2 regions of the Bacillus sp. CZDM1 genome follow, and region 2 is predicted to be linked to the other one. Evidence: riboswitches for the same ligand, from Rfam matches in the RefSeq annotation. Region 2 holds a riboswitch; the other holds the start of a gene.
What was found. A riboswitch is a leader RNA that binds a small molecule or an ion and turns the genes downstream of it on or off. The one in region 2 is predicted to bind FMN.
Positions count from the first base shown of each region.

Region 1: it holds a riboswitch for FMN, as region 2 does, so the genes downstream of both, ribE (riboflavin synthase) here and ACY3XC_RS01945 (ECF transporter S component) in region 2, are expected to answer to the same signal.

Region 1 covers NZ_JBUESO010000004.1:306,925-314,718, forward strand. Annotated here, with positions in the region: gene ribB (3,4-dihydroxy-2-butanone-4-phosphate synthase) at 1-665, opposite strand, end outside; gene ribE (riboflavin synthase) at 703-1,362, opposite strand; FMN riboswitch at 1,515-1,661, opposite strand; gene ACY3XC_RS11760 (GyrI-like domain-containing protein) at 1,749-2,222, opposite strand; gene ACY3XC_RS11765 (SDR family oxidoreductase) at 2,329-3,177, opposite strand; partial or broken gene ACY3XC_RS11770 (CapA family protein) at 3,182-5,337, opposite strand; gene ACY3XC_RS11775 (hypothetical protein) at 5,490-5,693, shown strand; gene ACY3XC_RS11780 (YwbE family protein) at 5,693-5,899, shown strand; gene ACY3XC_RS11785 (cold-shock protein) at 6,101-6,301, opposite strand; gene ACY3XC_RS11790 (Cof-type HAD-IIB family hydrolase) at 6,495-7,244, opposite strand; gene ACY3XC_RS11795 (ABC transporter ATP-binding protein) at 7,345-7,794, opposite strand, start outside.
Region 2 covers NZ_JBUESO010000001.1:356,349-364,142, reverse strand. Annotated here, with positions in the region: gene ACY3XC_RS01965 (ATP-binding protein) at 1-248, shown strand, start outside; gene sigX (RNA polymerase sigma factor SigX) at 464-1,015, shown strand; gene ACY3XC_RS01955 (hypothetical protein) at 990-2,156, shown strand; gene ACY3XC_RS01950 (peptidoglycan DD-metalloendopeptidase family protein) at 2,338-3,060, shown strand; FMN riboswitch at 3,152-3,283, shown strand; gene ACY3XC_RS01945 (ECF transporter S component) at 3,452-4,021, shown strand; gene ACY3XC_RS01940 (ferredoxin) at 4,133-4,381, opposite strand; gene ACY3XC_RS01935 (YpbB family protein) at 4,614-5,660, shown strand; gene ACY3XC_RS01930 (RecQ family ATP-dependent DNA helicase) at 5,651-7,159, shown strand; gene ACY3XC_RS01925 (lysostaphin resistance A-like protein) at 7,156-7,764, shown strand; gene ACY3XC_RS01920 (LysM peptidoglycan-binding domain-containing protein) at 7,757-7,794, shown strand, end outside.

The DNA of each region.
Region 1 (7,794 bases), on a different contig from region 2:
GCAGCCTTAAATTCACCAAATTCCGTTGGTAAATTGATTTCGATTTCGCGTTTGACTAGTTTGTCTTTTTTATTGCGGTATTCAATCAAATCTTTTATGGTAATCATCTTCACATTAAGCTCATCGGCAATTTTACGCAACTCCGGAACGCGTGCCATTGTGCCATCGTCGTTCATGATTTCACAAATGACACCAGCAGGCTTAGAGCCGCATAGTCTTGCTAAATCCACGGCCGCTTCGGTGTGTCCTGTTCTCCTCAAGACTCCGCCTTTTTTGGCCACTAATGGAAAAATATGTCCTGGACGCTTGAAATCAGAAGGCTTTGATTCCGGATCAAGCATGCTTAATACTGTTGCCGACCGTTCAAAGGCTGATATCCCTGTAGTTGAAAATTTATGGTCAATACTAACTGTAAACGCCGTACCATGTACGTCTGTATTTACGGCTACCATTGGGAAAAGTTCTAATTTCTGTGCTAACTCCTCATCAATCGGAACACAGATTAATCCTCTTCCATGCGTAGCCATTAGATTGATTACCTCAGGTGTAGCTTTTTCAGCCAAGGAAATAAAATCACCTTCATTTTCTCGATCCTCGTCATCACATACAATGATGACTTTGCCGTTTTGCAGATCTATCAATGCTTCTTCAATCTTATCAAACACGTCTTTTCTCCCCTTTCTAAGTTCCGTTGATATGTAATTAAGCAAAACCATTCTCTTCTAAAAAACTCGCGCTAATTCCGGATGGACTCTTTTTGTTACTATTATTTTGACTGTTTGTTAAAAAATGTCCAACATACTTTCCAATCATATCGCATTCTAAATTGACAATATCACCTGATTCCTTAAGACCAATAATACTTTCAGATAATGTATGCGGGATGAGTGATAAAGTAAATGTTTCATCTGTGACTCCAAATACAGTCAGGCTTGTACCGTCTACGGCAATTGAACCTCTTTCGATTACATACCTTAATATTTCTGTTGAGGCTTCGATTTCGTAATAGATTGCATTTTCAACCTGTTTTTTACTTTTAATTACACCCGTTCCATCAATATGGCCTGAAACGAAATGACCTCCAAACCTGCCCCCTGCAGCCATTGCTCTTTCGAGATTCACTTTTGCACCACGTTTGAGTGATCGTAAGCTGGAGGCTTTTACGGTTTCAGGCATGACATCTACTGTAAACTGATTGCCTGAAAAGCTAGTGACAGTAAGACATACTCCGTTTACCGAGATACTGTCTCCAAGATGGACATCCTTGAGAATTTTTTTTGCATCAATTGTAAGAACGAATGATTCTCCAGTTCGCTGGATATTTGCCACTACTCCTAATTCTTCAATAATACCGGTAAACATAGTTTTACTCTCCTTCCCTTTTTTTTTGCATATACCCATAAATGAATAAAAAAAGACCCTGAAGAGATGAAACACCTCAGGGTCCTTGGAAAAGGCAATAAGAAAATAGGGCTTAAAAAAGGGCAGATTTCTCCCTTGGTTAAAACCGGATTTTTTTCCTTCTCCCATCCAGACTTTAACTGTCGGCTCTGGATTTTCACCAGATCCACCGCTTAACTTTTACGTTAACCGGGTCACGGACTAAGAAGCTATGCTTCATCACCGCCGGTTAGGAATTTCACCTGACCCCGAAGGAATATTCAATATGATTACTATTAGTATACATAATAATTGGGAGAAATGCTAAAAAAAGAAAGAGAAGATAAAATCTTCTCCCAAAAATTACGTCATTTGTAGGTATCCTTATAGCTTTTTACAGGAAGATAAAGTTCGAAACCCATGCTGCCTTCGCTATCAAATTCATTTTCTTTAACAACTTTTAAGCTCAAGGCATGATCGTCTAAATCATAGCCATAATCTTGCATCCATACTAACATTTGCCGGTATGTATTTTCTAATTCTTTAAAACTTCCTTTATAGGAACAATAAACATAATTTTTGCGAGGGATGGTAAATCCAACCATACCATCAGGAACATTTTCTACCTTTTCAACTGGTGTCGTTACATAATAGGTGAATTCTGTCTCTCTGCTATGAAAGGGCGCAATTACGATTGCATCATTGGTTTGATTGGGTACTTCTTCTAACCGTACTTTCATTTCATTAAATAATTCCGGTATCTTGTCCATTTGGGAATAAGTGCCACTCCCAGAAATTCCAATTACCTTTATTTCTTCTTTTTCAAGTACTTGAATCTCCATACCTATCACTCCTCTTTTGTTGCTTATATATCTATTATTCTCACCTTACCCCTAAAATTCCTTCCTAAAAACGACAACATCGTGAATACATAAGGACTAATCTGCTCTATTTTACAAACAATTTACTTATAATTGTTTTTTCCCAAAGTCTCCATGGTAAAAAGTTTTTCAAAAAGATAGCAGCTTTAACTCCACGGCCAATTGGGTACCTAATACCCGGGTTTTCCAATGTTGCAATCTCAGCTATTTTTTTTGCCACATCCTCGGGGTTGCCAAAGCTGTTTTCCCCTTCTGCAATATATCTTTCTATGCTTTGCATGTAATCCTTATATGGAGAGTGTAAAAGTAATGATTCTTCTGCAACCTGTTTTCCTGTTGACCAAATATTGGTTTTGTAGGAACCAGGTTCAATCAATACGACCTTCACACCAAATGGCTGCATTTCTAGGCGGAGACTCTCACTCCAGCCCTCGATGGCATACTTCGAGGCAACATAAGGTGAAAGACCAGGAAAAGCTACTTTCCCGCTTATACTGCTAATATTGATTATACACCCCTGTTTTTGCATCCTCATTAAAGGCAAAAAGGCCTTGGTAACGGCGAAAACTCCAAAAACATTTGTTTCAAATTGTTTTCGATATTCATCCATTGATACATCTTCCACAAACCCTGCGCCTGCATATCCAGCATTATTAATCAATACGTCTACTCTCCCAAACTCCTCTTTAATCCACGATTTGAAGGCTTGGATTGACTCTTCATATGTAACATCTAATTCATGAACGATGATTTTAGATTCAACTCCATGCTTCCTTGCCTCCTGCAAAAGCATACTGCTTTTATTACAGTTTCTCATGGCAGCAATAACAGTGAATCCTTTTCGTGCTAATTCTACAGAAGTACTTAAGCCAAATCCGCTTGATGTACCGGTTACAATAGCTGTTTTGTTTTCCATAGTTTTATCTCCCTTTTGCTTTTGCAACCGTTGTTGAGTCAGAAATGATTCCATTGTTAATTTGAACTTCCCCGTAAGATAAGGTTTGAAGCTCGTTCCAAATAACTTGTTTTTCCTGCTCTGTCTGTACAATGATTTGATCCTGAATAATTCTAAACGGTACAAAAGACATTTCAATATTGTCCTTTTGGATATCTAGATGCAGGATTCCAGTTTGTGCTTTATCCCCTTTAATGTAATTTGGAAAAAGGAAATTTCCTAATGAATAGGCAATCGGTTTACCTTTATAATATTCAAAGCCTTGAAGCACATGAGGATGGCTGCCAATAACCCCATCCGCCCCTGAATCAATCATCGTTTTTGCCCACTCACGTTGGAAAGCTTCAGGAGAACGCTTGGTTTCAACACCCCAGTGGATATAGACAAAAAGGAAATCTGCATCTTTCTTTTCTATTTCAATGGTGTTTTGAATTAAAGATAAATCATATCCATTTGCTAAGCCTGGCTTTGTATCGGTTGCCAACCAGGTAAAGTCAGGAAGAACTCTTGAGAATGCCAGCAATTTAATACTTCTGCCTTTAATCGTATACGTTTTAGCACCATAAGCCTCTGCCTTGTTTGTCCCTCCACCCATATAGTCAAGTTGGTATATTTTCAGATTACTAAGCGTGTCGGTAAACCCGGATTGACCATAATCAAAGGAATGGTTGTTAGCCAAACTTACTAGCTGAAACCCAGCATTTTTAATCCTGTTAAGGAAATAGGATCTGAACGGAAATTATATTCCTTTGGAACCTTTACTCCGTCTGTAGTAATCGCTGTTTCCAGATTTACGACACTTAAGTCACTCGAGGAAAGTTCCTTTTTAATATGTATGAAGGGATAGTCTGGACCTTTTTGTTTTACCGTTTCTTTTACAGACCAATCCATCATCGCATCGCCGGCAAAGGTAATCCTAATTGATTTCTTAAATTGTTCTTCTTCTGCTTTTTTTGCTGCTGCTTCCCATGAATCTTTTATCTTAATTGGATCAGCCGATAGAGTTTGCTTTAGGGATACAAGACGGTGATAGTATGTAACTTTTTCTACTTTATTATCGATACTCCAAGGTTTAATATAGTTTACAAAAAACTCCTTCGTTAAAAAAACACTATTGTTTCCCGATTTTGTATTTCCATTTATATAGATACTTTCAAGTTTGCTCTTGGGTACGTCAACTGTTAGGTATTCCTTTACGATTAATTCATGATGCTTATTAACAATGTTAGCAATTCCTGCGATGACCTCCTGTGATTTTTCATATCCAATTCCCATAGTCGTGACAGCTAATCCAAAGGGTACTTTATCGTAAACGATGGCGACGTCATTATAAATCAAGTCTTTCGGAATCATCCCAACCTTATGAGCAATATTCTTACCAGGAATACCTTGAGGGATTGTAGTATTATAGATTGTATTTTCTAGGTATGTTACCAGTTTTTCTCCATATTTACTTTCCTTAGAAAATTGGTATACTTCTTTTGCATACAGAATTAAATCCCCTGCAGAAGTAACATTTTGTCCTCCGGGGTATGTATACTTAGCTCCAAGGCTTTTCATGAATTGAATAAAATTGTTCTGCCCTACTCGTTCCTTTAGCATAATAAAAGCAATATTATCACTATAGACCATCGCTTTTTCGATAAGGTCCTCAATGGTATAGCTACTCCCTATTTTATCATTTTGAATGATGCCGCTTCCTTCATAATAATGATGACTCATATAAGTTAGCTTTTCAGAAATATCGATTTCCCCTTGATCAGCGAGCTTCAATACATATAGTGCCAATGGAAGTTTAATCGTACTTGCTGCAGGCATCTTCTTATCATTATTTATTTCATAGGATACATCGGATAGTAGATTTTGGTAGTGAAGTGTAATCTTATCTTGCCATGGTTTTATGTATTCTTCTAACTCAATCTGCAAATCTATTAGATTATCATCCGGTTCTGTGCATGGCCATGCATACTTTGTGAAACTATGATAAAAAGGATAATCAAAAATAAAAAAGGATTTTTCAATGCCCCTCTCCCCCCTAGTGATTAGAATTAGTTTAATATGAGGGAGCTGCAAAAGGTGTCGAAATTTAAAGTATTTTAATAAATAATCAGAAAATAACAATAATCATTTAACAGAATAAATTTAAGGTAAAAAAATAAATAACAAGAAAGTGAATATTCCGTAACTTTATCCTTTTTAATTAATTTGTTAATTTTATTAAAAATAGATTATACTGTATGTATCTTAGTACATATTTTCAGGAGGATTTTCTAATGTCAGATAACAATCAAACAAACCAAAATGAAGAACCAAAAAAGAAAATGAGTTTGCAGGAAGCTATGAAGCAGCAGCTAGCCAATAAGAAGAATAAGGCTGCAGCAGCGAATAACAGCCAAGGCGGGCTGCAAAACAGCCAAAAAATGAAAAGCCAACAGACTAAAAAAGTGAGTAATACTCGTAGAAAAATGGGTGTTTAATGAACGGACAAAATAGAAAAGACATCACTCCCGGTATCGAGGTTAATATTGTACTTAAGGCTGATCAAAGAACCGGAAAACTAACAAGGGGTGTCGTGAAGGATATTTTAACAAATTCCAGCTCTCATCCCCATGGGATTAAAGTGAGATTAACGGATGGCCAAGTTGGCAGAGTGCAGGAAATATTGAATTCAAAGTCCACCTAATGGTAAATTGAACTATCCTTAGGTATGAATTTTCTATAATAACCCCATACTATAAATAACCATTTTACTTATCACATATTGAACCTCCACCTTTTGTGGAGGTTTTTTTATTCTATAGGGACTCTCTTTTATATGAGTGACCGCCCAGAACGATAAAAAAACAGACTCGCGTTGGAGTCTGTTTTTGATTTAGAAGGTTAATTATGCTTTACGAACGTTAACCGCTTGTGGACCACGTTGTCCATTTTCGATTTCAAACGTTACTTCTTGACCTTCATCTAACGTTTTGTAGCCTTCGCCTTGAATTGCAGAGAAATGAACGAATACATCGTCTCCACCGTCACGCTCGATAAATCCAAAGCCTTTTTCACCGTTAAACCATTTTACTTTACCATTTTCCATCTTTGTAGCTCCTCCTAGCATGTAACAATTACATGAAATTGCAATATAGTCTTGCCCGATTATTATAACCAAGAGGAATTGTTTTTAAACAATATCCTCTTGGTTATAAGTATTTCTCAATAGATTAAATTTTATTTCAAGAAAATAAAATTTTCTATTCAGTATATTGTTTATGTGTCCGCAAATGATAGTACTAGAGCACCCATTTTCGGATTGCTGCAGCGACACCATTTTCATTATTGGTTGTGGTGACCCAAGATGCTGCTTGTTTTACCAATTCCTGAGCATTTCCCATTGCAATACCTAAGCCAGCCTCTTTAATCATCGCCAAATCATTAAGACTATCACCTACGGCCATAACATTCTTCATATGTATTCCTAGGCGCTCACAGACTAAAGCCAGTCCTTTTGCCTTATTAATCCCAACTGGGTTTACTTCGATATTTGTTGGAGTCGAGTTACTTAATTCAAACTCCCCTCTTGCTTCTAGCTCTTTTAGAATTATATCCCTTGTTGGTTCATCTTTTATGTTAAACCCAAATTTCAACCATTCCTCAGCATGAATATCCTCCGGCATTTCATCAAACCAGTTTCGATTTGTGTTAATCGCCCAAAATCTTATCTTATGCTTTTGAGTAAGCTCTACCATCCATTGAATGGCATCTGTTTTCAAAAGATTTCTCTCCACTAGACCTCTTTTATCGTCCCAGATTTCACTGCCGTTTACTGTTACTAAATAAGAGGACAACGCAAGTGAATCCGCATGTTTTTCACATTTTCTTAGAGATCTGCCAGTACTGAGGACTACATAAATACCTTTTTCCTGTGCTTCCGAAATGGCGAGTCGGTTCGCCTCAGAGATCTCGTGTTCATCATTTAGCAGTGTACCATCCATATCAAGTGCAATTAATTTTATCTCGTTATCACTTTTATAATTTTCCATTCGTAATCACTCCTTTAAAACCATTACCTTAATAGACTATCCATTTTCTCACAAAATAGGAAAAATCCCCACGTACTTCGTAGAGATTTTCCAAAAAAAGTTATCGTTGGTATTGGACACGGTGAAGATTCGCAAAAATACCGCCTTGTTCAATTAACTCGTCATGACCGCCTTCTTCAGCAATTCCTTCTTCCGTCACGACAATAATCCGGTCAGCATTCCGAATGGTAGCAAGTCTATGAGCAATAATCAGCGTTGTTCGATTTTTTGCAAGTTCGTTTAAAGCTTCTTGGATGACCATTTCCGTTTCAGTATCGAGTGCAGAGGTTGCTTCATCTAAAATTAATATAGGTGGATTTTTCAAAAACATCCTGGCAATCGCTAATCTTTGCTTTTGACCGCCGGATAGCTTTAATCCCCTTTCACCAATTTCCGTTTCATACCCATCAGGCAGTGATTGAATAAATTTCTCGAGATACGCACGTTTTGCAGCCTCAAATATTTCCACATCTGTTGCATTCCGCTTCCCATATGCGATATTTTCTCGTAT
Region 2 (7,794 bases):
TAAGGAATGATGACTTCGGAATAAAAGTGGAAGTCTCTGATTCAGGTTCTGGAATTCCTGAAGAAGATTTGCCTTTCGTATTTGAACGTTTCTATAAAGCAGATAAAGCAAGAACTAGAGGCAGAGCTGGTACTGGATTAGGACTAGCTATCGCGAAAAATATTATTGACGCGCATCATGGTCATATTTCAGTACAAAGTAAAATAGGACAAGGAACGACATTTGCCTTCTTACTTCCACGAAAATGAGAAGAATATGGCGATTTCTCTTGATTCACGGGAAACAATTAAAAGCGGAAGCCCTTAGGCGCTGAAGCTAGATAAAAATAATAAAACTTTAAACTCATCTATAATGGTGAGTTTTTTGTTTTGCCTTCACTTTTTTTTATAAAAAGTCTATATTTAATATGTGAAACTTTTTGTACATAAGTATCGACTAATTCTATGAACGGGGAGGGGAATGGATGGACTCCGTTTTCGAAGAGCTATATCAAAAATATCATCATGACGTTTTTCAATTTCTATTTTATATGGTAAGAAACAAAGAACAGGCAGAGGATCTAGTCCAAGAAGTATATATAAGGGTATTTAAATCTTATCATCGCTTTGAAGGGAAAAGCAGTGAAAAAACATGGCTATTTTCTATCGCGCGAAATGTTGCCATTGATTCATTTCGTAAGCAAAAGGGATGGAAGGGAAGACTCCTTGAAAAATTTGATTGGTCACAAAGTCAGATAAAAGATGATTATCCGATACCCGAAGAAATTACAATTCAAAGGGAAGAAATCAAATGGGTTTATCAATGTTTGGACCATTGCACTGTGGATCAACGTTCTGTTGTCATATTGCGTTTTTTAAACGATTTATCAATTAGTGAAACAGCAGAGGCTCTCGATTGGACGGAAAGTAAAGTGAAAACAACACAACATCGTGCATTGAAAGTATTGAAAAGGCACATGGAAATATTTCATGATAAGGAGGGATTAGAGAGTGAAGAAGTCGGAGTGGAGCGATAAGCAGCTCGAAGAATTACTTAGGCAAATGCCCAAAATAGAAGACAATCGCAATCCTCGTGACATATATCAAAATCTTTCTATAAAAAAGAGAAAAAGAACAGCATGGCTAATTCCAGGGTTTGCAGCAGCTGCTGCATTACTCCTTTTTTTCATATTAATTCCTAGGTTTTTAGAAGGAACACAATCTTTTGATAGTGCAAAACAGGAATCTTCAAGTGAGGAAAAGATTAGCCTTGCTGACGATAAAGCATCAATACTGGATAATAAAGAAGAAGATGGGTTATCAGGTGCAGAACCTAAAATGCTGATGACTGGAATGAATAAAAGTGCAATATACGATGATGATATAGAGAACGGAAAGGTAATCACTTATTGGGTACCTGATTCGCAGGCACAAATACTAGTCCCTGTATCCATTATTGTCCCTCAAGATGATAACAAGAATTGGCTGTCTCTTTTTACTGATTCAATGGGACTGTTAAAGGAAGAGGAATGGGGATTGACAGATTATTATCCACTGAACGCCACGTTGGAATTGGATAACACGAATAATACCGTGATTGTCAATGTGCCTAGTGACCATAAATATGGGCAAGGTTCTGCAGGTGAACAGATTTTTTTAGATATATTGGAGAAAACAATAGCTTCGAATAGTCAGGTAAATAAGATTAAACTCAAAACAAATGGACAGCCTGGAATAGAATTTGGTAATTATGGTGTAATGGATGAATTGGAAGTTAATCCAGAAGGTAAACATGGATATTTCTTATATACACCTGATGGATTAGAAACCACCTATCTCGTACCTTCGACTGAAATGTTTCAAGATATAAATTCAGCTTTCGAAGCAATGAAGACTGACCAAGAGGTAGGCGGCCTAGAAGCCTCAATAGGTTCATCCTTTCAGATGAAGGAAGTTTCAATTCAGGATAACAAATTAATCATTAATATGGATGAAAACACACCAATGGAGGATAACCTTGCAACGGTTTATGCCTTTGAAGCCATTTTATTAACTGCAAAAGAATTTGGGATAGAGACGATTATGGTAGTGAACGCTCCCATTAAGCTTTTAGGACCATTTGATTTATCACAGGAAATAAAGGTTCCGTTGGCACCTAATCACCGCCCAATCGAATAATATAAGATTAAAAAGATTGACCAGTATAAGGTTAATCTTTTTTTTAATGAATAAAAAACCATATCTCTCCAAATTATAACAAGTATGCTTAACCGCTCTGACCAACAATATGTTCTAAATAACATTCCGTAAACATATGGTTTGTGGAGGAGAGGACAAGATTAAGGAGGAAAACAATCAAATGCGAGACTACATAAGGCGGCTTTTAATTGCCGCAATTATGGCGCTTTGTGTCAGCTTATTATTTTTAGGTGGAAAGCAGACTGAAGCGAGTATGCAGGAATCAAAGGAAATAAAAGCTGGATGGATATGGCCCGCTGATGGTGTCATATCTGATACATATGGAACAAGGCGTGGAACACATAAGGGAATCGATATAGCGGGCAGGTTAAACGCTCCTGTTATCGCTGTAGAAGATGGGGTTGTGGGCAAATCCTATTATTCAAAGACTTATGGGAATGTAATATTTCTTAAGCACCCAAATAACTATGTTACGGTTTATGCCCACTTAAATAAGCGGCTTGTAAATACAGGTCAAGAGATTAAACAAGGTGCTAGAATAGGGATGATGGGAAGAACGGGTGAATCAACAGGTGTTCATCTTCACTTTGAGAGTCATGAGGTAGAATGGACATTTGATAAGAAAAATGCAATTGATCCAGAAACGCTGCTTGGTCATACTGAGGTAGGTGTGGCAGTAAAAGGTGGAATGGCAAGTAGCACCAATATTCTTGCAGCAAGTACGTATGTAAATAGCGAAAAGGCACATTATATTGTACAAGCGGGAGATACACTAACCTCCATTGCAAAGAAAAGCAATTTATCAGTTGCGGAGCTAAAAGAAGTCAACCAACTAAAGTCAGATCTTATCCTGCCTGCACAAGTTTTAGTCATTCAAAAATAATTAATATTACACTAACCTTCACAATTGGTTAGTGTTTTTTTCTTTTCAATACGAATACTTACTAGTATAATGAGGGAGTAATTAAATATCGATCTATCTTCGGGGCAGGGTGAAATTCCCGATCGGCGGTATTAGAGTTAAACTCTTGAGCCCGCGAGCTTTTATGGCAGGATTTGGTGTAATTCCAAAGCCGACAGTATAGTCTGGATGGGAGAAGATGGAGGTTCGCGACGTTCAAAAAATGCTGGTATATTGAACGTTTATTAAGAGCGCCTTTGTAAAACTCCCTCAAGATTACTTTCTTGAGGTTTTTTATTTTTACTAGGACACCTTAAAAGCTGCTGAACCTCTCTTCCTAACTTGATGGATCAAAAAGGAGAGAGGAAAAAGAATGAAGAAAAAAATGAGTGTCAAAGCAATTGTATCAATTGGAATGCTGAGCAGTATCGCATATCTTTTAATGCTGATAAACTTCCCGCTTCCACCATTTCCAAATTTCTTATTTATTGATTTCAGCGATATCCCAGCATTAATCGCTGCATTAATTTTTGGACCTGTTGCAGGAATATTAGTTGAGTTTTTCAAGAACGCACTCAATTATATTGCTACTGGAAGTGCAACTGGAATTCCGGTTGGACATATTGCGAATTTCCTTGCAGGTATTCTGTTTGTATTGCCAACCTACTATGTATACAACAAAATGAGAACCCGAAAAGGAATGACATTCGCACTGATTGCAGGAACCCTTATTATGGCGGTAATGATGAGCATTTTAAATTACTTATTTATTTTACCGGCATATACCTCGCTGTTGAAGTTTCCTGACATGCGAAATTTAGTGGTGCCGTGGATTTTACCATTTAATATCATTAAAGGCATAATCATGTCTTCTATATTTATGCTGCTATTCATCAGAATGCAGTCATGGATTAATAAATTAACAATTGTAAAAAGTGCTTAAAAGAAAAGAAATCAGGCTTGTTGCCTGGTTTCTTTTATTTGATTGAGAATAAATAACCCCCGCCAAAGGATGACGAGGGTAGCAGCTTAACAATATTTTAATGACAAAATATTATTCGAATTTAGTTGGATTGCCGTCAAATGCTTCGTCAGCAACTTTAATTGAATCAGTTGGACAGCCTTCGAAAGCATCCATCATGTCATCAATTAATACATCAGGGATTTCTACAATACCCTCGTTATCATCAAGAGTTACAAATGCAATACCCTCATCATCATAATCGTAAATGTCTGGTGCTGCTGCTCCACATGCTCCGCATGCAATGCAAGTTTCTTTGTCAACAATCGTGTACTTTGCCATGAAAAAAAAACCTCCCAATAAAATAACTTACTCATTCCATATTAAATGGAAACGCATTACTCATTCCTATTGTAAAACTGAATGAGTAACTTTTCAATAGTAAAATACTCTATAGGATTTGGATTACCTAATCTTCCACATTTTTTAGCAACACGACTACCACTTTCATGATAGAATAGGGATAGAAAAATAGGTGATTTTGTCGATTATAAGCAAAAAGTGGTGGAATGGAATGTGTGAAATAGAAAATATTTTATTATATTGTTTGAAACAATTAAACGGTGAAAGAACAATTTATTCCATCTATCACCTTTTAAATGGGAAAAAATCATCACAAACACTTCAGGATGCACATTTATTTTCACTTAAAAGGTACTTTCGAATTCTTGAACCATTAACGCGCGAATCTTTTGATAAAATTTTCAACAACTTACTTGAGGGAAAAATGGTGGAAGCCTCTGGGGATCAAAGATTTAAACTTACCTCTAGAGGACAAGCATACTTATTGCAACATCCACAGCCATCCTATATAAATGGTTGGAAGTATCAACTTAATACATTGCTATTTTGGGAAAGACTGTCCCTGCTGGTTCAAGTAGCTTCTAATATTATATTTAAAGAAACGAAATACATCCCCATTCAAAAAAATTCTGAGGTTCATAACTGGTTGAAGGACTTTTTAAAATCTACCTCGATCCCAAAGCAAAAGCTAGGGGAGATTCTCTATTCAGAATTAGTGGGTATTTTTGAACAGGAAAAAGATATCAACCCTTCCGTATTGGTTTTTAGATTAACGGGATATCAACAAATTGGATTGACCTCTATGCAAACGGCGAAAATGCTGAATTTTGATTTACTTCAATATCATCTCGCCTTTATCAATTGCCTCCATTGCTTAATCCAATGCATTGAAAAAAATCCTGCTCGTTATCAGGTGTTATCATCGCTGTTAGCAAATTTTGAACAAAAAGATTCCTTAACTCATTCTTCACGTAAAACCTGGGAACTTTTAAATCAAGGTTTTTCCCTGGAGGAGATCGCAGGTATTCGTCATTTAAAAATAAGTACAATAGAAGATCATATTGTAGAATTTGCTTTAAATATTAAAGGATTTTCCATTAATTCCTATGTGGAGGAAGAAACCCAACAGAAGATCTTAGAAATTTCACGGCAAGAATCTACTAGGCAGCTTAAAGTAATTAGGAACATTTTTAAAGAGACTTCCTACTTTCAAATTAGACTCGTTCTGGCAAAGTATGGTGATAGACAATGGAATTAGAAAAACTTTTATTTACGCATTTTGGTTATCAAACATTTAAAACGGGGCAAAAGGAAGTGATCTCGTCTTTGCTCGGGGGGAACCATACGATTGCGATGCTTCCTACAGGCACAGGTAAATCTTTATGTTACCAGCTTCCAGGGTATTGTCTTGATGGGCAGATATTAATCATTTCTCCTCTGTTATCTCTAATGCAGGATCAGGTGGAGCAATTAATGAAATTTGGTGAAAAACGGGTTATTGCTTTAAACTCTTTTCTTGCTTCTGATAAGCGAGGCTATGTATTACGGAATTTAACAAAATTTAAATATATTTTTGTTTCGCCAGAAATGTTAAGCCTGCCTGCTATTATGAAAAAGCTGCAAGCCCTTAACATCTCGTTATTTGTAGTGGATGAGGCACATTGCATTTCACAATGGGGCTACGATTTCCGTCCAGATTATTCTAAGCTGGGAGATTTTCGAAAGAAACTCGGGAATCCGCTAACCCTTGCATTAACAGCAACCGCCACCAAAAAGGTAAGAGAGGATATTATCCAATCTCTTGATTTAGAGGAATTTAGTAAGATTGATTCGACGATTGACCGTCCGAATATTGCCTTTTATGTTGAAGAAGTACCTAATTATAAGGATAAGCAATCCCGTTTGATAGAATTAGTTCTTCAGTTACAAAAGCCGGGAATTATATATTTTTCAAGTAAAAAGGTTGCGGAACAAATGGCTTCTCTATTAGTAGAGAAGGGGATTATGAGAGCAATGGCTTACCATGGAGGCTTAGACCAGGAACAAAGAATCTTAATACAGCAGCAATTTATTCACGGACAACTTGATGTGATTTGTGCAACAAGTGCTTTTGGTATGGGGGTTAATAAAGAAAACATTCGATTTATCATCCATTACCATATGCCAATGCAAATCGAATCATATCTGCAAGAAATTGGCCGAGCTGGGCGTGATGGCGAAGCTAGTATTGCAATATTATTATATTCACCTGGTGATGAACAGCTTCCTATTCAGCTCGCGGAAGGAGAACTACCCTCTGATCTGCAAATTGATTGGCTGTTCGCACATTTAGTTCACAGTGAAATATCGAATGAATATTTCTTAGAAGGTAACCAGTATTTAAGGGAGCAAGGAGGCTTTTCTGAGGTCCAATGGCGTATTATTCAGGACTTAATCAAAAACCCTCAAGGCTCTTCCGATTTAGAACAGTTAAAGCGTACAATAAAAGAATTCGTAAATGAAAGATTAAAAGTAAAGAAAGATAGTATTAATTTTCTAAAAAAATGGATTAAGTCAAAATCATGTAGAAGAGATTTAATTCTGAATTACTTTGAAGAAGTTGCTGTTAAAGGGAGTGTCAGGAATTGCTGCGATATTTGCGGAATCCACTTTGATCAATATCATGCACCTGAGAGAGAACAAACGAATCCTATGTTTGAAGGAATGTGGAAAGATTATCTAGCCAATATTCTACTAAATAGTGAGTTGAGTAAATGAAAAATAAATATAATGAATTAATCAAAGGATTAACCGATAGAGAAATACTCTTTCATTTATACATGACCCAAATCATACTCCTAGTTATTACTATTGTTTTAGGTTTTCTTTTGTTTGATCAATTTTCATTTATGAAGGCAATTGATTTTTCTGATATAAGAATTTTGTTGATCGGCGTTCCTGCAGGGGTTGCGGTTGTCATTTTAGATATTCTATTAATGAAATGGCTTCCGTCATCTTATTATGATGATGGCGGTTTGAACAAAAGAATTTTTAAAAATAGAAGTATCTTCCACATAGCCTGGATTGCTGCATTTGTAGCAATTAGTGAAGAATTACTATTTCGAGGAGTTATCCAAACAAAGGTTGGACTCATTCTAGCAAGTCTTATATTTGCTGTCATCCATTATCGATACCTTTTTAATTGGTTTTTATTTACTAATATTGTAGTTCTTAGTTTTTTCATAGGTTACATGTATGAATGGAGTGAAAATTTAGCTCTTACAATAGTTATGCACTTTACAATAGATTTTTTATTAGGACTTTATATTAAATATAGACACTCCAAAGAGATAGTTGAACAGGAGGGACTGTTTCATGAATAAAGAAGAACCTTTCAGAACCGAGGCGGAAAG